One region of the Sphingopyxis indica genome, then DNA from elsewhere that is predicted to be linked to it. Evidence: predicted binding sites of a transcription regulator. Region 1 holds the regulator's gene; the other holds the start of a gene.
The links. The regulator LexA, encoded in region 1, represses DNA repair genes until DNA is damaged. The targets are predictions, from matches to a motif close to GTTCCNCNCTTGTTCT.
Positions count from the first base shown of each region.

Region 2: KNJ79_RS11385 (ATP-dependent helicase) is a predicted target of LexA. The motif match lies at 5,347-5,362, and genes of this name have one in related genera.

Region 1 covers NZ_CP076394.1:3,357,263-3,368,380, reverse strand. Annotated here, with positions in the region: gene miaB (tRNA (N6-isopentenyl adenosine(37)-C2)-methylthiotransferase MiaB) at 1-498, shown strand, start outside; gene KNJ79_RS15690 (PhoH family protein) at 650-1,642, shown strand; gene KNJ79_RS15685 (DoxX family protein) at 1,794-2,174, opposite strand; gene KNJ79_RS15680 (carboxymuconolactone decarboxylase family protein) at 2,311-2,769, shown strand; gene KNJ79_RS15675 (sigma-70 family RNA polymerase sigma factor) at 2,769-3,638, shown strand; gene KNJ79_RS15670 (citrate synthase) at 3,697-4,983, opposite strand; gene gltX (glutamate--tRNA ligase) at 5,021-6,475, opposite strand; gene KNJ79_RS15660 (ComEC/Rec2 family competence protein) at 6,588-8,693, shown strand; gene lexA (transcriptional repressor LexA) at 8,647-9,330, opposite strand; gene KNJ79_RS15650 (molybdopterin molybdotransferase MoeA) at 9,397-10,587, opposite strand; gene moaC (cyclic pyranopterin monophosphate synthase MoaC) at 10,584-11,057, opposite strand.
Region 2 covers NZ_CP076394.1:2,376,763-2,387,880, reverse strand. Annotated here, with positions in the region: gene KNJ79_RS11405 (DEAD/DEAH box helicase) at 1-709, shown strand, start outside; gene KNJ79_RS11400 (NADP-dependent oxidoreductase) at 838-1,854, opposite strand; tRNA gene KNJ79_RS11395 (tRNA-Ala) at 1,949-2,024, shown strand; gene KNJ79_RS11390 (hypothetical protein) at 2,078-2,959, opposite strand; gene KNJ79_RS11385 (ATP-dependent helicase) at 3,031-5,343, opposite strand; gene KNJ79_RS11380 (septal ring lytic transglycosylase RlpA family protein) at 5,462-6,028, shown strand; tRNA gene KNJ79_RS11375 (tRNA-Val) at 6,069-6,143, opposite strand; gene cpdR (cell cycle two-component system response regulator CpdR) at 6,217-6,594, opposite strand; gene KNJ79_RS11365 (N-formylglutamate amidohydrolase) at 6,738-7,613, shown strand; tRNA gene KNJ79_RS11360 (tRNA-Pro) at 7,805-7,881, opposite strand; gene KNJ79_RS11355 (JAB domain-containing protein) at 7,985-8,413, opposite strand; gene thyA (thymidylate synthase) at 8,585-9,478, shown strand; gene KNJ79_RS11345 (thiamine pyrophosphate-dependent enzyme) at 9,737-11,032, shown strand; gene KNJ79_RS11340 (alpha-ketoacid dehydrogenase subunit beta) at 11,065-11,118, shown strand, end outside.

The DNA.
Region 1 (11,118 bases):
AGCCACAGCGTCGAATCCTATCTGAAGGTCATCGAGCGCGTCCGCGCCGCGCGCCCCGACATCGCGATCTCGGGCGATTTCATCGTCGGCTTTCCGGGCGAAACCGAAGAGGATTTTCAGGCGACGCTCGATATCGTCCGCGCGACCAACTACGCGATGGCCTACAGCTTCAAATATTCGCGCCGCCCCGGCACCCCCGCCGCGGCGATGGAAGGTCAGGTCAGCGAAGCGGTGATGAACGACCGCCTCCAGCGGCTCCAGGCGCTGCTCAACGAACAGCAGCAAGCGTTCAACGAGGCGACCGTCGGCCGCACGACGCGCCTGCTGCTCGAACGCACAGGCAAGCACGACGGCCAGCTGATCGGCAAGTCGCCGTGGCTCCAGTCAGTCCACGTCACTGCGCCGGGATTCGCCATCGGCGATATGGTCGATGTGCGCATCATCTCGGCGGGTCCGAACAGCCTCGGCGCCGAGCCGGTGCTGGAGACGGTCGCCTGATGCCGGTTCGGGGTTCGTGTGTCCCCGCGAAGGCGGGGACCCATCTCCGTCCGCCGAATTTGGAGAGCATCAGTGATGGACTCCCGCCTTCGCGGGAGTACACAGAATATATTGCCAGCTGAGGAGCCCTGCCCACGTGTCCAAACGCCCGATGACCGCCGCTGCCCCCGCCGAACCCGGCGACCGCGTTCGACTGACGGCCGAATTTGAAAGGACACAGCTTCTCGGCATCCTCTTCGGCGAATTCGACCGCAATCTTGTCGCGATCGAAAACCGCCTCGGCGTCTATATCTCGGCGCGCGGCAACCGCGTGCAGATCGAGGGCGAGGCCGAGGCGGCGGCGCGCGCCCGCGACGTGCTCACCGACCTTTATGCCCGCATCGAGCGCGGCGAAGAGGTCGACGCTGGGCTCGTCGATGCGGTGATCGCGATGTCGGCGCAGCCGACGCTTGACGGCATCATCCGCCACGAGGCGACCGAGGCGCCGCCGGTGATGATCCGCACGCGCAAGAAGACGATCGTCCCCCGCGCGCCGTCACAGATCCCCTATATGCAGGCGATCGCGCGCGACGATGTGATCTTCGCGCTCGGCCCCGCGGGCACCGGCAAGACCTATCTCGCGGTCGCGCAGGCAGTCGCGCAGCTGATCACCGGCAGCGTCCAGCGCCTGATCCTGTCGCGCCCCGCGGTCGAGGCGGGGGAGAAGCTGGGCTTCCTTCCCGGCGACATGAAGGAAAAGGTCGATCCCTATCTGCGTCCGCTCTACGACGCGCTCCACGACTGTCTGCCCGCCGAGCAGGTCGAGCGCCGTATCGCGAGCGGCGAGATCGAGATTGCGCCTTTGGCCTTCATGCGCGGCCGCACGCTCGCCGATGCCTTCATCATCCTCGACGAAGCGCAGAATACGACGATCCCGCAGATGAAGATGTTCCTGACCCGCTTCGGCATGAACAGCCGCATGGTCATCTGCGGCGACCCCAAGCAGGTCGATCTGCCCGCGCCCGCAACCTCGGGTCTTGCCGACGCGGTCGCGCGGCTCGAGGGTGTGGAGGGGATCAGCGTCAGCCGCTTCACCAGCGCCGACGTCGTTCGCCATCCGGTCGTCGGGCGGATCGTCGAAGCCTATGAGGGGCCGGGGGCGTAGAGGCCGCGGCATTTATGGGAATGTCGGCTTTGGGGTGGGAAGCGGCCGTCCCTCTCTCTTTGTCACTCCCGCTTTCGCGGGAATGACAAGGTTATGAAATGCCGATCGTCGTCCATCGGTCGCTACCGGCCTTTCTAAACTTGCCGGCCTTCTATGCCTTGCGCGCGCCGTCGACGCTCCAGATTCCCGCGCCGCGCGTCGCGATGAACAGGAAGAGGAAGCAGTAGAGGACGATCGTCTCGCCGCCGTTGACGATCGGATAGGGGCTCTGGCTGCCGTGGACGACCCAATAGCCGACCGCCGCCATGCCGCTCGCGATAAAGGCAGCGGGGCGCGTGAACAGGCCGAGGACGATGAGCGCGCCCGCGACCAGCTCGATCGTGCCCGCCGCATAGAGCATCGGATTGAGCGGCATCGGAAAATCGGTCGGAAAGTTCAGGAATTTCTGCACGCCATGCGCGAGGAACAACAGGCCCGAAACGATACGCAGCAACGCATAGGCCTGTTCGGTGAAACCATCGAGAAACTTCATGGCACGCCCCTTCCTTTACTGTCGGTGGCGCAAACTACCCGATTTCTCCCTCGGCGCGAATTTTTTTCGCGGCGCATGTCACAGCGGCGCATCCCGCCTCGTCATATCGGTGCAACCCAAACCAAGGAGCATGGACATGACCAAGGTAACCGACCCCTTCGCCGCCGCGCCGCAGCTGATGAAGCAGTGGATGGCGACTTCGCTCGCGGTGCAGGACAGCCTCGAGAAGAGCCTGATCGAACTCGTCAAGATTCGCGCGTCGATCGTCAACGGCTGCGCCAATTGCATCAATATGCACACCGCCGAAGCACGCGCCGCAGGCGAGAGCGAACAGCGCATCTACCTGCTCGCCGCGTGGCACGAGGCGCCCTGCTACACGCCGCGCGAACGTGCCGCGCTCGCCTGGACCGACGCCTTGACGGGGCTGTCGCAGGGGCACACACACAAGGCTGCCAAGGAGGCGATCGAGGCTGAATTCACGCCGGAGGAACAGATGAAACTGACGCTGATGATCAACATCATCAACGGCTGGAACCGCATCGCGGTCGGCTTCGGCCTCTGGTACGAAGGCGGCGCCCCGGCCAAGGCTGCCTGATGGAGGAGGCGCGAGGCACCCGTGACGCGGCGGACGCGGCGGCGCGTTTCGACCCGCTGCGTCCGCTGCTCGTCCGCGTCGCCTATCGTATGCTGGGGTCGGTCGCCGATGCCGAGGATGTCGTGCAGGATGCCTTCATCCGCTGGCTCGGCGCCGATCGCGACGCGATCGCGGTGCCCGAGGCGTGGTTGCGCCGCACCGTGACGCGGCTGTGCCTCGACCAGCTGAAATCGGCGCGGGCGCGGCGCGAGACCTATGTCGGCCCGTGGCTTCCCGAACCGCTCGTCGAGGACGAGCCTGCGGATGACGTGACGCTGCCGTTGATGCTCGCGCTCGAACGGCTCTCCCCCTTGGAGCGCGCGGCTTTCCTGCTCCACGACGTTTTCGGCGTCGGTTTCGACGAGGTCGCGGCGACGATCGGCCGCGACGCCGCCGCAGCGCGCCAGCTCGCCGCGCGCGCCCGCACCCACGTCCGCGAGGCGCGCCCGCGCTACAAGCTCGAAAAGGCGCGCGGACTCGAAATCGCCGAGGCCTTCTTCGCCGCCTCGCGCAGCGGCGACATGGCGGCACTCGGCGCGCTCCTTGCCGCCGACGTCGGCATGTGGTCCGACGGCGGCGGCAAGCGCCCCGCGGCGGTCGTTCCGGTGCTCGGCTTCGACACGGTGATGAAGGTCCACCGCAGCCTTGCGGTGCTGTTCGGCAAATATGGCTCGACCTTGCTCCACACCGGCATGATCAACGGCCTGCCGGGCTTCGTTACGCGCGAGTCCGATGGCGAGGTGCAGACGACCGCGCTCGAGATCGAGGACGGTCGCATCGTCGGCATCTATGTCGTGCGCAATCCCGACAAGCTCGTCCATTTGCATTGAACCAAAAAAAGGGGCCGCGAGCGACCCCTTCCTTCGACCATGGTTATGGTGCTGCGGTTCAGCGCTTGTCGACCGGCACATAGGGGCGCTGCGCCGGGCCGGTGTAAAGCTGGCGCGGGCGGCCGATCTTCTGCGCGGGGTCGGAAATCATCTCGTTCCACTGCGCGACCCAGCCAACGGTGCGGGCGAGAGCGAAAAGCGCGGTGAACATCGTCGTCGGGAAACCGATCGCCGACAGGATCACGCCCGAATAGAAATCGACGTTCGGGAACAGCTTCTTTTCGGCGAAATAATCGTCGCTGAGCGCCATTTCCTCGAGCTGGAGCGCGACGTCGAATACCGGGTCGCTGACCTTGAGCGCCGCGAACACCTCGCGCACCGTCTTTTGCATCACGGTCGCGCGCGGGTCGTAATTCTTGTAGACGCGGTGGCCGAAACCCATCAGGCGGAACGGGTCATCCTTGTCCTTCGCGCGCGCGATATATTCGGGGATGCGCTCGGGGCGGCCGATCTCGCGCAGCATGTTGAGCGCCGCTTCGTTCGCGCCGCCGTGCGCCGGACCCCACAGGCAGGCGATACCCGCCGCGATGCACGCGAAGGGGTTCGCGCCCGACGAGCCGGCGAGGCGCACGGTCGAGGTCGAGGCGTTCTGCTCATGGTCGGCGTGGAGAATGAAGATGCGGTCGAGCGCGCGTTCGACCGCGGGGACGATTTCATATTCCTCGGCCGGCACGCCAAAGGTCATGCGCAGGAAATTGCCCGTGTAGCTCAGCTCGTTGTTCGGATAGATGAAGGGCTGGCCGATCGAATATTTATACGCCATCGCCGCGATCGTCGGCATTTTCGCGATCAGCCGGTGGCTCGCGATCATCCGCTGGTGCGGGTCCTGAATGTCGGTCGAGTCGTGATAGAAGGCCGACAGCGCGCCGACGACGCCGCACATGATCGCCATCGGGTGCGCGTCGCGGCGGAATCCGCGATAGAAGGTCGCGAGCTGTTCGTGCAGCATCGTGTGACGGGTGATCGTATTGTCGAAGGTCTTGAGCTCGTCGGCGCTCGGCAGTTCGCCGTTGAGCAGCAGATAGGCGACTTCCATGAAGCTCGAATGTTCGGCAAGCTCGCCGATCGCATAGCCGCGATGGAGCAGCACGCCTTCGTCGCCGTCGATATAGGTCAGTTTCGACTCGCAACTCGCGGTCGAGGTGAAGCCGGGATCGTAAGTGAAGGCCCCGGTCTGACCATAGAATTTGCGGATGTCGACGACGTCGGGCCCTACGGTTCCCGACAGAATCGGGCTCTCGACGCTCTTGTCCCCCAGGGTGATGGTGGCGGTCTTGTCGGTCATGGTTTGTTCCCTGTGCTAGAGGCCGAAGGCGATGTGGCTACGCCCCTGCCGGATAATTGTGCGCTGCGTCAAGTCGCGCCAGGCTCGCGTCGCGGCCGAGAAGCAGGAGCACGTCGAAAATCCCCGGCGAAACCGCGCGACCGGTGAGCGCGGCGCGCAGCGGCTGCGCGAGCTTGCCGAGGCCGAGTTCAGCCGATTCGGCGGTTTCGCGCACCGCGGCCTCGATTGCCTCGGCCGACCAGTCGTCCAGCGCGCGCAGCCTGTCGGCCGCAGCGGCCAGCAGCCCCTCGGGCGCATCGGCGAGCAGTTTCGCCGCCTTCTCGTCCATCGCCAGCGGGAGCGGCGCGAAGAGGAAGGTCGCACCCTCGGCGATTTCGATCAGCGTCCTGGCGCGCGGCTTCAGCGATTCCATCGCCTGCGCCAGCAGCGCGTGCTCGTCGCCAGTAAGCGCACGGCCGATCAGCGTTTCGACGCGCGGTGCGGCGAGCGCGGCGAGCCGGTCGTTGTCGGCCTCGCGCAGATAATGGCCGTTCAGATTCTCGAGCTTCTTGAAGTCGAAACGCGACGGTGAGCGGCCGATGTGCGCGAGGTCGAACCATTGGACGGCCTGCTCGCGGCTGATGATCTCGGCATCGCCATGCCCCCAGCCAAGGCGCAGGAGATAATTGTTCACCGCCTCGGGCAGATAGCCCATTTCGTCGCGATAGGCATCGACACCGAGCGCGCCGTGACGCTTCGACAGCTTCGCCCCGTCGGCGCCGTGGATCAGCGGGACATGCGCATAGACGGGTTCGCGCCACCCCATCGCGCGGAGCAGTGCGAGCTGGCGAAAGGCATTGTTCAGATGGTCGTCGCCGCGGATCACATGCGTCACGCCCATGTCGTTGTCGTCGACGACGACGCTCAGCATATAGGTCGGCGTGCCGTCCGAGCGCAGGAGGATGAAATCGTCGAGCTCGGCGTTCTGCACGGTCACTTCGCCCTGCACCCGGTCGTCGATCGTCGTCGCGCCGTCCTGCGGCGCGCGCAGGCGGATGACGTGGGGGAGCGCGGGGTCGCCGTCGTCGCGGTCGCGCCACGGGCTGCGGACGCGGAAGGGCTTGCGCTTTTCCTGCGCCTCGGCGCGCATCGCGGCGAGCTCGTCCTGCGTCAGATAGCAGCGATAGGCCTCGCCCTTTGCAAGCAGTTCCTGCGCGACCTCGGCGTGGCGGTCGGCGCGCGCGAACTGATAGACGGCATCGCCGTCCCAATCGAGTTCGAGCCAGCGCATCCCGTCGAGGATCGCCTCGATCGCCGCCTCGGTCGAGCGCGCGCGGTCTGTGTCCTCGATGCGCAGCAGGAATTTGCCGCCGTGATGGCGGGCGAACAGCCAGTTGAACAGCGCGGTGCGCGCGCCGCCGATATGAAGGAAACCGGTCGGCGAAGGCGCAAAGCGCGTTACGACATCGGCGCCGGTCGCTTCGACCGGATCGGTGGGGTTTTGGGTTGCCACTGGCGACTCTTTCAATCAGGTTGCCCGCGCCGCGAGAGCCGGCGCCGCAGGGATCGGGGGTGCCCCTAGCATGGCAACATGGCCGCTTCAAACGCCCATTGCCGGGGCGCCGATGCGGGCGCCGCGGCGGATCGCCGATTGGGTCGAGGCGCGGCTCGACGCCGACCGCGAACGGATCGCGCTGTGGCTGCCCGTCGCGCTCGGTGCGGGGATTGCGAGCTGGTTCGCCTTGCCGCGCGAGATCGACTGGATCGGGCTGCTCTTGCTGCTCGGCGGCGGCGCGCTCACCGGATGGCTGATCGGCTGGCAGCGGCGCTTCGGGCGCGTCGTCGCGATCGGTTGCGCCGCGGTTGCGGCAGGGTTCCTCCTGATCTGGGCGCGCGCGGCGTGGGTCGCGGCGCCGGTGCTCGCCTGGCCCGTGACGACGCAATTTTCGGCGGTCGTCGAAAGCGTCGAACCGCTGCCCGCGCGCGGGCAGGTGCGGCTGGTGCTGCGCCCCGCGGGGCGCCGCGACCTGCCGCCGCGACTGCGCGTGACCTTGCGCGGCGAGCAGGGCCGGGGAATCGTGCCCGGCGAGGCGATCGCGCTGCGCGCGCGGCTGATGCCGCCGCCGACCGCAGGCCTGCCCGGCGGCTATGATTTCGCGCAGCGCGCCTGGTTCGACCAGATCGGCGCGGTCGGCACGGCGCTTGGCGAGATCGCCCGCGCGCCGGGCGCCGGGGAAGGGCGGCCGCCGCTGCGCGCACGGCTGAGCGCGCATATTCATCAAGCGGTGCCGGGATCGCCCGGCGGGGTCGCCGCAGCGCTCGTCACCGGCGATCGCGGCGCGATCAGCGACGACGATGCCGAGGCGATGCGGCGCAGCGGGCTTGCGCACCTGCTGTCGATCAGCGGGCTGCACGTCACCGCGGTGGTCGGTTTCGCGATGCTGCTCGCGATGCGTCTGCTTGGCCTCAATCGGCGGCTCGCGCTTGCGGGCCATGTGCTGCCGCTCGCGGCGGCGGCGGGCGCGCTGGCCGGTGCGGGTTATACCTGGCTCGCGGGGGCCGAGGTGCCGACGCTGCGCTCGCTGATCGCCGCGCTGCTCGTGCTCGCGGCGTTCCTGCTCGGGCGCGAGGCGATCACCTTGCGCCTCGTCGCGGCGGGGGCGCTGCTCGTGCTGGTCTGGCGGCCCGAGGCGCTCGTCGGACCGAGCTTTCAGCTCAGCTTCGCCGCGGTGACCGCGATCATCGCGCTGCACGAGAGCCGCTGGATGCGCGATTTCGTGGGCCGGGGCGACGAGCCGTGGGTCGTGCGCTTCGGCCGCGGCATCGCGGGGTTGGTCATAACCGGGCTCGTCGTCGAGGTCGCGCTCGCGCCGATCGCGCTTTTCCATTTCCACAAGGCGGGACTCTATGGCGCGCTCGCCAACGTCGTCGCGATTCCGCTCACGACTTTCGTCATCATGCCGGCGGAGGCACTGGCGCTGCTGTTCGACGCGGCGGGGATCGGTGCGCTCTTCTGGTGGGTCGCCGGACAGGCGCTCGCCGCGCTGATCGCGCTCGCGCATCACGTCGCGGCGGCGCCGGGCGCGGTCGCGGCGCTGCCGATCTTTCCCGCCTGGGGTTTCGCGCTCGCCGTGCTCGGCGGACTGTGGCTGCTGCTGTGGCAGCGGCGCTGGCGCTTTGCCGGGCTCCTCCCTCTGCTCGCCGGCGGCGCTGCGCTGCTCGCGCAGCCGCGTCCCGATCTGCTGGTCAGCGGCGACGGGCGGCACATCGCCGCAGCGGTGCCGGGCGGCGGCTATGCGCTGCTGCGCGGGCGGGCGGGCGACTATGTGCGCGATGCGATGGCCGAGGCGGCGGGGGTCGACGAACCGCTCGGCGCGCTCACCGATCTGGACCATGTGGCGTGCAACCGCGATTTCTGCCGCTGGCGCCAGCGCGGGCGCACGATCCTCGCGCAGCGCGGCTACGACCGCATCGACGGCGCGGCGATGGCGCCCGCCTGCGCTGCGGCCGATGTCGTGATCAGCCACCGCTGGCTGCCGCGCGAATGCCGCGCACGCTGGCTGACGGTCGACCGCGACAGCCTGGCCGAAAGCGGCGGGCTCGCGCTCTATCTCGGAAGCGCGCCGCAGGTTGCCACCGCGCTACGCCGCGGCGACGAACATCCGTGGCGGCGCCCGCTTGCGGTCAGTGGTAACGACGAAGCAGTCCCGACAAACGCCCTTGCACCATGACGCGCTCGGCCTCGTAGCGCTGCGGCTCGTAGGAACTGTTCGCCGGGTCGAGCCGGATCATCCGGCCCTCGCGGCGGAAATATTTGAGCGTCGCGTCCTGCCCGTCGACCAGCGCGACGACGATGTCGCCCTCGCGCGCCGTGTCGGCCTTCTGGATCAGCGCATAATCGCCGTCGAGGATGCCCGCCTCGATCATCGAATCGCCCGAGACCTCGAGCGCATAATGATCGCCCGCACCGAGCAGCGCCGCGGGGACCGCGAGCTGGTTGTGATCCTCGAACGCCTCGATCGGCACGCCCGCGGCGATGCGGCCGTGGAGCGGCACTTCGACGATGTCGTTCGCGGCGACCGGCTTGAGCGCCGGCGGCGCCTTGCGCAGCGGGGTCACATTGTCGCGATGGTCGTGCATCGCGCTCTTCGCGCCCTCGGGGAGCCGGATCACCTCGAGCGCGCGCGCGCGATTGGGCAGGCGGCGAAGAAAACCCCTTTCTTCCAAGGCACTTATTAGACGGTGGATGCCCGATTTCGACTTGAGGCCCAGCGCCTCCTTCATCTCCTCGAACGAGGGCGAGATGCCGCTTTCGTCGAGTTTCTGCTGGATGAAGTGGAGCAGTTCATGCTGCTTCGCGGTCAACATCGCTTAGGTCTCCATGCTGCCATATCCGGACATATGGAGAACGATAGAGGAACAGAGCGGAACTTGTCAAGCGATGGCGATATAGTCCGCCGGCTCGCCCGCCGCGCGCGCCGGGGCGCCGATGTCGCGGATCACCAGCGCGTTGGCGCCGCCGAGCGGGAAGGTGCGGCCGCTGTCCTGCCCGTCGAACAGATGCAGTGCGCCGCGATCGAGCCGTGCGCGCAGATAGTCGCGCCGCGTCTTGCCCGGCCCAAGCGGCTTTGCGAGCGGCGCCGAGAGGACCGGCGGCAGCGGCGCCGCCGCGCCGGCGAGATGGCGGACGAGCGGCAGGAGAAACAGCGTCGCGGTCACGAAGGCCGAGGCGGGATTGCCCGGTAGGCCGAGCAGCAGCGCGTCGCCGAGCGTCCCCGCGATCAGCGGCTTGCCGGGTTTCATCGCGACCTTCCAGAAATCGACGCGGCCCCCGGCGTCGCCGAGCGCGCCCTGCACATGATCGTGGTCGCCGACCGACGCACCGCCGACGGTGACGATCACGTCGTGATGCCGCGCGAGATCCTGAAGCGCTGCGGCGATCCGCGCGCGCGCATCGCCGACGTGAAGCGGCAGGCCGGTGCGCGCGGGTTCGCCCGCGAGCATCGCGGCGAGCATCACGCCGTTGCTGTCGGGGATCTGGCCGGGCGCGAGCGGGCGGCCCGGTTGCACAAGCTCGTCGCCGGTGGTCAGGATCGCGACGCGCGGGCGGCCGCCGACGTGCAGCTGGCTCGCCCCGCTCATCACCGCGGCGGCGATCGCGCCGGGGGTGAGGCGGGTTCCGGCGGCGAGCAGCCGCTCGCCCGCGGCGAAATCGCTCGCGCGGGCGCGGACGTGCTGGCGCTCGCGGATGGCGTCGGAGGTCGTGAGTGCCAGCCGCCCGCCCTCGGCCGCGACATCCTCCTGAATGACGACGGTATCGGCGCCTTCGGGAAGCATCGCGCCGGTGAAGATGCGCATCGCTTCGCCCGCCGCCAGCGCATGGGCGGGCGGGCCGCCCGCGGCGCTTTCGCCGGCGATCGTCCACGGCCCGGGCAGATCGGCACAGCGGACCGCATAGCCGTCCATCGCCGACAACGGCGCGGCGGGCTGATCGCGCAGCGCGACGACATCCTCCGCCAGATAGCGGCCGAGTGCGTCGCAAAAAGCGACATTCTCGCCCGCAAGCGGAGGCCGAAGCGCGAGCAGGCGCGCCTGCGCCTCTTCGACGGGGAGGAGCGCGCTCATTCGGCGCGCCAGTCGCCCGAGCGGCCGCCGCTCTTTTCGAGCAGGCGGATATCGCCGATCAGCATCGCGCGGTCGAGCGCCTTCGCCATGTCGTAGAGGGTGAGGAGCGCGACGGACGCCGCGGTGAGCGCTTCCATCTCGACCCCCGTCGGGCCGGTCGTTGCCGCGGCCGCGCGCACCGAAATGCCGTCCTCCTCCCACGCGAAATCGACCGCCACGCTGGTCAGCGCGATCGGGTGGCAGAGCGGGATCAGCTCGGCGGTGCGCTTGGCGGCCATGATCCCGGCGATGCGCGCGGTCGAGAGTATGTCGCCCTTGGGCGCGTTGCCGCTGCGGATCGCGGCGAGTGCGTCGGCGGACATCGCGATACGCCCCCCGGCGACGGCGCGCCGTTCGGTCGCGGGCTTGGCGCCGACGTCGACCATATGCGCCGCGCCGCTGTCGTCGAGGTGAGTCGGTTTGCTCGTCATCGCCGCGGACCGAAGCAATGCGCGGCGCGAAAGGCAAGGGGGGAGGAGGCAAGCCTCATGC
Region 2 (11,118 bases), 980 kb from region 1:
CGCGCAATTCCTGGTCAAGACGAGCGAGCGCGGCAAGCGCGAGACGCTGCGCGGCCTGATCGAGGACGAGGATATCGCGACCGCGATCATCTTCTGCAACCGCAAGACGACGGTGCGCGAACTCGCCAAGTCGCTGCAGCGCCACCGCTATCGCGCGGGCGAGATCCACGGCGACATGGACCAGTCGAGCCGCATCGCCGAACTCGACCGCTTCAAAAAGGGCGACATCAACATCCTCGTCGCCTCCGACGTCGCGGCGCGCGGGCTCGACGTGAAGGGCGTGAGCCACGTCTTCAACTTCGACGCGCCGTGGCATCCCGACGATTATGTCCACCGCATCGGCCGCACCGGACGCGCGGGGGCGAAGGGCCGCGCCTTCACCCTGATCACCCCGTCGGACGACGAGGCGATCGACAATATCCAGAAGCTGACCGGCACGAAGATCGAGGTGCTGGGACGCAGCGAGACGGCGAGCGACGAAGGCGAAGGCGAGGCCGCACCCAAGACCGGCGGCCGGGGTCGCCGCGGCGGCCGCAAGGCCAAGGACGAACCGAAGCGCGAGGCGCGCAAGGAAGACGACCGCCGCAAGGAGCGGGCACCAAAGACAGAGGCGCCGCGCGCCAGGCCTGCGCGTCGGGACGACGATGGCCCCGACGACGGCTGGAACGGCCCGATGCCTGACTTTCTTTCGGTGGGTTTCGGGAGCTGACCTTCTCTTAGCCGTTGTCATTCCCGCGAAAGCGGGAATCCAGAAGCAACGCTGGAACTGGATTCCCGCTTTCGCGGGAATGACAAGGTCGTAAAATAGCTCAACGCTTCGTGGCGATCGCTTTCCGCCTAAACCCGGACGAGCATCTTTCCGATATTCTGCCCCGAAAAGAGGCCAAGGAAGGCGTCGGGCGTGGCCTCCAGCCCGTCATGCACGGTCTCGCGCATCGTCACCGCGCCGCTTGCGATCAATCCGCCCATGTCGGCGTAGAATTCCTCCATGCACTCGAAGAACTGGTCGGTGTAGATGAAGCCTTCCATGCGGATGCGCGCCGGGATCGCGCGGATCAGATATTTCATCTCCTGCGGGTGTCCGTCGTTATAGACGTCGATCATGCCGCAGATCGCGAAGCGCGCGAAGTCGTTGGCGGTCGCGAAAGCCGCGTCGAGATGCTCGCCCCCCACATTGTCGAAATAGACGTCGATGCCGGGCTTGCCGAGCGATTCGAGGGCTTCGGACAGGCCGGCCAGCACCGGCCTGGCCTTGTAATCGACCACGGCATCGGCGCCGAGGCTCTTGACCCAGGCGCATTTTTCCGCGCCGCCGGCCGAGCCGATCACCGCCATCTCGCGCGCCTTGGCGATCTGCACGACCGCCGAGCCCACCGCGCCCGCCGCGGCCGAGACGAAGACGGTGTCGCCGGGCTTGGCCGCGGCGATACGCAGCAGGCCGATCCATGCGGTGCCGCCGGTGAGCCCCATATTGTGGAGGAAGGTCTGCGGAGCCATGCCTGTCGCGAGCGCCTCGTCGGGGAGCTTGAACGGCGACATGTCGAGCCCGATGATCCCGCCGTCGCGCCAGCCGCCCATATGGAGGATCAGGTCGCCGGGCGCGAAGCCCTCCATGCGGCTCTCGACGACCTCGCCGATCGCGCCGCCGGTCATCGGCTGGTCGATCTGGAAGCTCGCCGTATAGCTTTTGGCGTCGTTCATGCGCCCGCGCATATAGGGATCGACGGAAAGCCAGCGGTTGCGGACGCGCAGTTGATTATGGTCGAGCGGCGCGTCGGGCAGGTCGCGCAGCGCGAAATTGTCGATCGTCGGCAGCCCCTGCGGGCGACTCACCAGATGCCAAGCTTTGGCCATATCTCTCACCCCCACTTTTTATGCGGCGGACGGCCCGATGGTCAGAAAAGCCGTTGCCACCGCCGGGCGGGCTCGTTAAGAGCCGCCCGGTCGCGGGGCCGTAGCTCAGATGGGAGAGCGCTGCAATCGCACTGCAGAGGTCAGGGGTTCGATTCCCCTCGGCTCCACCAGCGACCCTTCCGGTTCCAAATCAAAACGTATCGGCGCGGCACAGATCGGCTTCTCAGTCGGCTTTGACGGTCGCTTCGCTGGTCGACGCCCGCGACAGGCGGCCACGGAGCGCCCGAACCGGCGGGGATCGCCACAGTAGAAGCGCCAAAACCCAGGCGATGGCCCACGGCAATATCGCTGCACCGGCGACCAGAACGAAGGACAAAAGCAGGCTGCCGCTGCGAACGAGCATGGCGGCCGCATCGCTGAATGGATTGCCATAGCCGATACCGGGAAGGCCGCCGGTGCCGATGTAGTCGAAGACCATCGGCGTGGTCGCGAGCATCGCTTCTCCGTCGCTGCGCACGGCACGCTCGCTGGTCAATCGCTCGCGCAGCCCGGCAAGCTGCTCCTGCAATTCGGTGCGCTCGCGGTCACCGAGCCCGCCCTTGCCGAGCCGCGCCTCGATGCGGGCGACTTCGGCCGAAAGCTCGGCGCTGCGATGCTGCGAATCGTCGATCTGCGTGCCGACGTCTTCGCCGTCTATCCGGGTCTCCGCGAGGACGCCCTCGGCCTTTTCGACGCTGGCAAGCGCGTCGCGACCGAATTTGCGCGCGATGGCGGGGTCGAGCTTGAATCGAAGCTGCGCCTCGACTTCATTCTCGCGCACGAGGCGATAGCTCAGGCCGGTGATGCGACAGCGGGCGATGCCGAGTGCCTCGCAGGCTGCGGCATGTCGTTCCTGAACATTGGCAATACGATCGTCGTCGAGCCGGAAGGCATAGGCATAGTGGAATGCGACGCCCGGCGCGGCGGTGACGGCCACGTCGGGTCCGCCTGCCGCATCGGACAGCGATTCGCTTGCCGAACTGCCTTCATAGGTCCGATCGCTCCGGTTCTCCGAGCAGCCGGCCAGGACGAGCGCCATCGCGCCCGCCAAGAGCTTTATTTTCATGGATTTCTCTCCCGATCGCGACTCGCGGTCGCAACACGGCAGTAACACAAGCAATTGAGTTGAGAAAGATGTTAGGCCGCACGCACGAAGCCATCGAGGACGCGCTTCGGGCCCGCCTGGTCGAACTCGACCTCCAGCTTGTTGCCGTCGATGTCCATGATCTCGCCATAGCCGAATTTTTCGTGGAAGACGCGCATGCCGATCGCGAGATCGCTGCGCGGTTTGGCGCCGACCGAGGCGGCGGGGCCTTTTTCCGACGGCGCGGGCGCGCGGGTGATCGTCGAGGATTGCGCGACCGCGCGCTGCCACGCGGGGCCGCGCGTCATCGTGCGCGCGGGGTTGCGCTCGGCAACATGCGCGAAGGGATCGCCCTGCGCCGACCAGTTGGCGCGCCACAGGCTTTGCCCGCCGCCGAAGCTGTTCTCGCTCTCCACATGCTCGGGCGGAATTTCGGCGATGAAGCGGCTCGGGATGCTGCTCATCCACTGGCCATAGATGCGCCGGTTGGCCGCATGATAGATACTCGCGCGCTGGCGGGCGCGGGTGATCGCGACATAGGCGAGGCGGCGTTCCTCTTCGAGGCTCGCAGTCCCGCCCTCGTCCATCGCGCGCTGCGACGGGAAGACGCCGTCCTCCCAGCCCGCAAGGAAGACATGGTCGAATTCGAGGCCCTTGGCGGCGTGGATCGTCATGATCGTCACCGTTTCGCTCGCATCGTCATTGTCGCGGTCCATGACGAGGCTGACATGCTCGAGGAACGCCTCGAGCGAGTCATAGTCCTCCATCGCACGGACGAGTTCGGAGAGATTTTCGAGCCGCCCCGCCGCCTCGGCACTGCGGTCGGCCTGTAGCATCGCGGTGTAGCCCGATTCGTCGAGGATCAGCTGCGTCAGCTCGGGATGCGACAGCTCGCTCGCCTTCGCCTGCCAGCCGCGCATCTGCGCGACGAAATTGGCGAGCTGGCGGCGTGCCTGCGGGGTCAGTTCGTCGGTTTCGGTGATCCGCGAGGCCGCGTGGAAGAGCGGCGCGCGCTCGATCCGCGCGAACTGGTGGATGCGCGCCATCGCCTTGTCGCCGAGCCCGCGCTTGGGGACGTTGACGATACGCTCGAACGCCAGATCGTCGGCGGGCGACTGGACGAGCCGCAGATAGGCGAGCGCGTCGCGAATCTCGGCGCGCTCGTAGAAGCGAAAGCCGCCGACGATGCGATAGGGCATACCGATCGCGATGAAGCGATCCTCGAACTCGCGCGTCTGGAACTGCGCGCGGACGAGGATCGCAGCGCGGTCGAGCGAAATGTTCTGGCGCTGGAGGTCTTCGAGTTCTTCGCCGATCCGCCGCGCTTCCTCGGGCCCGTCCCACACGCCGACGACGCGGACCTTGTCGCCAGCATCGAGCTCGGTCCACAGCGTCTTGCCGAGCCGGTCGCTGTTCTGCGCGATCAGCGCCGACGCCGCGGCGAGGATCTGCGGCGTCGAGCGGTAATTCTGTTCGAGGCGGATCACCGTCGCGCCGGGGAAGTCCTTTTCGAAGCGCAATATGTTCGCGACCTCGGCACCGCGCCACGAATAGATCGACTGGTCGTCGTCGCCGACGCAGCAGATATTCTTGCGCGCCTGCGCGAGCAGCCGCAGCCAGAGATATTGGCTGGCGTTGGTGTCCTGATATTCGTCGACGAGGATATATTTGAAACGCTGCTGATAATGTTCGAGCACGTCGCGGTGCGTTTTCAGAATGACGAGCATGTGGAGCAAGAGGTCGCCGAAGTCGCAGGCATTGAGCGTCTTCAGCCGCGCCTGATAGAGCGCATAGAAATGCTGCCCCTTGCCGTCGGCATAAGCCTCCTTGTCGGCGGCATCGAGGTCGGCGGGGGTCAGCCCGCGATTCTTCCACTTGTCGATCAGCCCCGCGAGCTGGCGCGCGGGCCAGCGCTTTTCGTCGAGCCCGTCGGCCTGGATCAACTGCTTCAAGACGCGAAGCTGGTCATCGGTATCGAGGATCGTGAAATTGCTCTGCAGGCCGACGAGTTCGGCATGGCGGCGCAGCATCTTCGCGCAGATGCTGTGAAAGGTGCCGAGCCACGGCATCCCCTCGACCGCGTCGCCGATCATCCGTCCGATACGCTCGCGCATCTCGCGCGCCGCCTTGTTGGTGAAGGTGACCGCGAGGATTTCGGAGGGCCATGCGCGCCGCGTCGCGATGATGTGCGCGAGCCGTGCGGTCAGCGCCGCGGTCTTGCCCGTGCCCGCGCCGGCGAGCATCAGCACCGGGCCTTCGGTCGTCAGCACCGCCTGCCGCTGCGGGCCGTTCAGGCCGCGCAGATAGGGCGGGTCCGAGGGATCGGGGGACGGGATGTCGGGCGGCGAGGCGGGGAGGTCGTTCACGCGCGAACGATTAGGGAACAGCGCCGCCACTGTCCAGCCCGCGGCGACGGGACGAAGCGCGCGGCGCGGCGTCTGCGCGGGCTTCCCATCGGCCGTTCGACGATCTACGGTCGCGGCGATGCGGGGACGATGGCTTATCCGGTCGGCAAGCGCGGCGCTGGCGGTTTTGACGCTCGCGGCCTGCGCGGGCGGCCATTACCGCCCCGTCGCAGACACGCCGGTCAGAGTGGGCCCACCTTATACCGTGCGCGGCACGACCTATGTGCCCGCAGCGGCGCCCGCCTATGACGCGGTCGGCTATGCGAGCTGGTACGGTAATGAATCGGGCAACCGCACCGCAAATGGCGAGAAGTTTCGCGCCGGCTGGATCACCGCGGCGCACACCACGCTGCCGCTCCCGACCTATGTCGAGGTCACCTCGCTCGATACGGGGCGCCGGATCGTCGTTCGGGTGAACGATCGCGGGCCGTTTGCGGGGCGCGGGCGGATCATCGACCTGTCGAAGGGCGCCGCCGAAGAGCTCGGCATTCGCGCCCAGGGTCATGCCCCGGTGCGCGTGCGCCGCATCGAGCCTTCCGAAAAGGACCGGGCAAGGCTGCGCAAGGGCAAGCCGGCGCGCGCGCTGGCGCCGCTGTCGCCGCGCGAACTGCAAGGGCTGCGCTCGCGCATCGCGAGCGGGGGCTGATCCGCGAAGGCGGTTCGAAACGACGGTAAGGGAAGAAAAATGGTGGGCGTGGCAAGGATTGAACTTGCGACCCCTGCGATGTCAACACAGTGCTCTACCACTGAGCTACACGCCCACACGTTTCGGGGTGACGCGCCCCTTAAAGGCCTCCACGCGGGCTGGCAAGCCCCCCGCGCGACGAAATGCGATTATTGTTGGTGCGACCGGTCGGCACTGTCGAACAATGCATCGACCTCGCGCACCAGATCCTTGAGGTGGAAGGGCTTGGACAGCAGCTTCGCCTGCGGCACATTTTCCTCGGCGCGCAGCGACACTGCGGCGAAACCGGTGATGAACATCACCTGCGTCTGCGGCGCCACCCTGGCGGTGTGCTGGGCCAGTTCGATTCCGTCCATCTCGGGCATCACGATGTCCGACAGCAGCAGGTCAAACGTTCCCGAATCGATATAGGGGACGGCTTCGGTTCCGCGATCGACGGCGGTGACGTGGTAGCCGGCACTCGTCAGCGCGCGCGCCAGATATTCGCGCATCACGTCATCGTCCTCGGCCAGCAAGATGCGAATCATTCGAAAAAGAAGCCTTTGATCGTTTTTGCGCCGGCACAATGGGCGGCGTATCCCTCGTTTCGAAGCGCCGTCATAACGGCAGAGATTTAACAAATTGGCGAGGACGACTGGATTCGCGGTCCGTTTTTTGCCACCCCTCTCTGATGGCGCGCCCCAGCATCCCGCTCCCGGCAATCGCTGTCAACCGTCCGGCGGCCGACGGCCCCGTCGTCGTGTCCATCCCCCATGCCGGACGCATTTATCCGCCCGAAATACTGGCGGCGGCGCGCGTGTCCAAAGAGGATCTGGAGCGGCTGGAGGACAGCTGGTGCGACAGGATTGCCGCCGGGGCGGAACAGAGCGGCGCGACTGTGGTGCGAGCCATGTGGGCGCGCGCCGTCGCCGACTGCAATCGCGGCGAAGGACAGATGGCGCCGGGCGAAGTCGCGCCGATGCTGCGTCCGCAGTTTTCGGCGCCGGGACGCAAGGAACGCGCCGGGCTGGGCGTCGTTCCGACGCGGCTGCCGCATTGCGGTCCGCTGTGGCGCCGCCCGCTTGACCGGGCCGAGCTCGAATGGCGGCTCGACCGGCTTCACCGCCCCTATCACGCTGCGCTCGCCGGCGAGCTGGCGGCGGTGCGCGACCGCTTTGGACGCGCGATACTGATCGACCTGCACAGCATGCCGCCGATCCCGCCGGGACAATCGGGTCACGGCGCGCGCCTGATCGTCGGCGATCGCCACGGCGCGACCGCCGATCCCGAGCTGGTCGAACGCGTGATCGCGGCCGCCGCGCGACTCGGGGAGCCTGTGGGACGCAATCAACCCTATGCGGGGGGGCATATCGTGCGGACGCACGGGCGACCCGCAGAGGGGATCGACGCCGTTCAGATCGAGATCGACCGCACCCTCTATCTGGGCGGCGATCGCTACCCCGACGCCGCGCGTGCTGCGCGACTGGCGCAGTGGTTTTCGGAGCTTCTGACCGAACTGGCGGACCTTTTTCCGGGCGATAATTCGCTGCCGCTCGCTGCCGAATAAAAAACCACCTCGTACCGGGGTACGAGGTGGCCAGGGTCCAGGGAGGACGCACCCGCGTCATGCTGACGGGGCACTCGCCGCGATGGTAAGGGGGAAACCATGGCGGCGTACCGGCAATCTAGGATGTTGCGCGCCGCGTTACAAGAAGCGACGACGGAAAAACTGCCAATGTCGCGATATTCGCGGTGAAATGGTCGGGGAGAGAGGATTCGAACCTCCGGCCCCTGCCTCCCGAAGACAGTGCTCTACCAGGCTGAGCTACTCCCCGACCGATCCGGCGCCGGCGGACCGGCGCGAGGGCAGGGCGGTCCTCTAGACGCGCATTTGGCGAACATCAAGCGCCAATCGCCACATTGCGGCAATTGCGGTTTCTAAAGCAGCCCGGCGCGGCGAAAGCTGAAATACCCCGTGTCGACGAAAATCAGATGGTCGATCAGGTCGACGCCCAGATTGGCGAGAAAATCGGCGGCTTTGCGCGTGAAATCGAGATCGGCACGGCTGGGCCGAGCTTCGCCGGACGGGTGATTGTGGGCGATCAGAACATGCTGCGTTCCGGCGGTCAAAACGGCGCGCCAGCGGTGCGGCGCGATCCGGCACCGGTCCGCGCCGGTCGCTTCGATCGGTTGCACGGCGGTCAGGCGCTCGATCGCATCGAACCCCGCCAGCACCAGCGTTTCGCAGGTAACCGCAAAGTGCGGGCGCAGCAGGAGGCGAGCGAATTCGTCCTCCGCGCTCAACGGGGTGAAGCCGTCGGGGCGGGCCAATGCCGCATCCTCGTCGATTTGGTCGACCTTTGTCATGGCTCCCTTTTGGGAGCGAGGACCGCGGCCCGCCAAGCGGCGACTGAACCGGAACGGACCGTCGCCCGCCGGCGCTTGCCGCCCGGGCAGGGCGGGCCTAGCAAAGAGCCAGTAACACGGGAGCGAGTCTTGGCCGAATCCATCCATTATGAACTGCAATATCTCGACCTGATGCGCCGCATCTGGATCGAAGGCGACGAGCGTGTCGACCGCACGGGGGTGGGGACGCGCTCGCTGTTCGGCGAAACGATGCGATTCTCGCTCGCGGACGACGCGATTCCCTTGCTCACGACCAAGCGCGTCTATTGGAAGACCGCGCTGCGCGAACTTTTGTGGTTCCTGACCGGCGATACCAATATCCGCCCGCTGATCGCGCAGGGCGTGCGAATCTGGACCGACTGGCCGCTCGACCGCTATCGCCGCGAAACCGGCGAGGATGTGAGCGCCGAGGCGTTCGAGGCGCGGATACTGGCCGATGAAGAATTCGCGCGCGCGTGGGGCGATCTGGGGCCGGTCTATGGCCGGCAATGGGTGAACTGGCCGCGCTATGAACCGGCGGGCGACGGGCTTTTTCGCCGCGCCGAGGCGGGGCACAACCAGATCGCTGCCTTGATCGATTCGCTGCGCAACAACCCCGGATCGCGCCGCCATATCTTCACCGGCTGGAACGTCGCCGATCTCGATCGCATGGCGCTGCCGCCGTGCCACATGACCTATCAGTTTCATGTCCGCAGCGACGGCGGGCTGTCGTGCCTGCTCTTTCAGCGGTCGTGCGACCTTGGGCTGGGCTTTGCGTTCAATGTGTTCGAGGCGGCGCTGCTGACCCGGATGATCGCGCAGCAATGCGACCTGACGGCGCACGAGCTGATCTGGACCGGCGGCGACGTGCATCTCTATCTCAACCATGCCGAACTGGTCGAAGAGCAGATGAAGCGCGTGCCGGGCGGGGCGCCGAAGCTACGCATTTTGCGCCGCCCGGAGAGCATCTTCGCCTATCGCTTCGACGATTTCGCGGTCGAGGATTACGCGCCGCAGGCGCATATTTCCGCGCCCGTCGCGGTCTGAGAGCCTGATCCGAAACTCCGGCGGGTCGGTTTGGCGGGTCTTTTTCGCGCCGATTTCGTTGCGATCTTGCCACGATGCCCCGCATCGCGCCTGCGATCGCGCCTCATCGGCACAAAAAATCCCTCGCCAACCCTCCGCCGCCGGTATTTCGGATCAGGCTCTGAGCGGCAGCCATTGCATTGGTATGCGCAAAGCAATAATATGTCGTTCAATTGAAATATAACGGCGCGGCGATTCGCGCCTCGAAGGGACGATGCCATGCCCGAAACGCCCCCGCCAGCGGCGAGCAATCTGCCGTCGCTGTCGCTCCATATTCCCGAGCCGCGCTATCGGCCTGGCGACACCCCCGACTTCGGCGACATCACCATTCCCCCGGTCGACGCGACGCCGCGCCCGGGTGAAGCGTCGAAGCCCGACGCGATGCGCGAGCTTTGCTACGGGCTCGTCCGCGTGCTCGATTTCGACGGCGAAGCGAAGGGGCCGTGGAACCCCAATCTCGCACCCGACCGCCTGCGCCAGATGCTCCGCCACATGATGCTGACGCGCGCGTTCGACGACCGCATGTTCCGCGCCCAGCGGCAGGGCAAGACCAGCTTTTACATGAAATGCACGGGCGAGGAGGCGACGTCGGTCGCCTCGACGATGGCGATCGACCGCGCCGACATGGTGTTCCCGAGCTATCGCCAGCAGGGCATTTTGATCACGCGCGACTATCCGCTGATCCAGATGATGAATCAGATCTACTCGAACCGCGGCGATCATCTGCTCGGGCGGCAGCTCCCGATCATGTATTCGGCGCCCGAGCATGGTTTCTTCAGCGTGTCGGGCAATCTCGCGACGCAATATCCGCAGGCGGTGGGCTGGGCGATGGCGTCGGCGTCGAAGGGCGACAGCCGCATCGCGACGGTGTGGTGCGGCGAGGGATCGTCGGCGGAGGGCGATTTTCATTCAGCGCTGACCTTTGCGACCGTCTATAACGCTCCCGTCATCTTCAACGTCGTCAACAATCAGTGGGCGATTTCGAGCTTCTCGGGCTTTGCCGGCGGCGAGCGGACGACCTTTGCGGCGCGTGCCGTCGGTTATGGCATCGCCGGGCTGCGCGTCGATGGCAACGACCCGCTGGCGGTCTATGCCGCGACCCAGTGGGCGGCCGACCGGGCGCGCACGAACAACGGCCCGACCTTGATCGAGCATTTCACCTATCGCGCCGAAGGCCACAGCACCTCCGACGACCCGAGCGCCTATCGCGCCGCGCAGGAAGCGAGCGCCTGGCCGCTCGGCGATCCGATCGCGCGGCTGAAGCAGCATCTCGAGATGCTGGGCGAATGGGATGACGAGCGGCATGAAGCGCTCCGCAAGGAGCTCGAAGAGCTGGTCAAGACGAGCCAGAAACAGTCGGAAAAACTCGGTATTCTCGGGCATGGGATGCACCAGCCGTTCGAGACGATGTTCGAGGACGTGTTCGAAGAAATGCCGTGGCACCTCAAGGAACAATGCGCGCAGATGCTCGCCGAACAGGAAAAGAAGTTCGGCCCCGACTGGAAGCCCGAATGATGACGCTCAAAGACTCTGGCGCAACCAAGACGATGAACATGATCGAGGCGATCAACAGCGCGATGGACGTCATGCTGGAGCGCGAC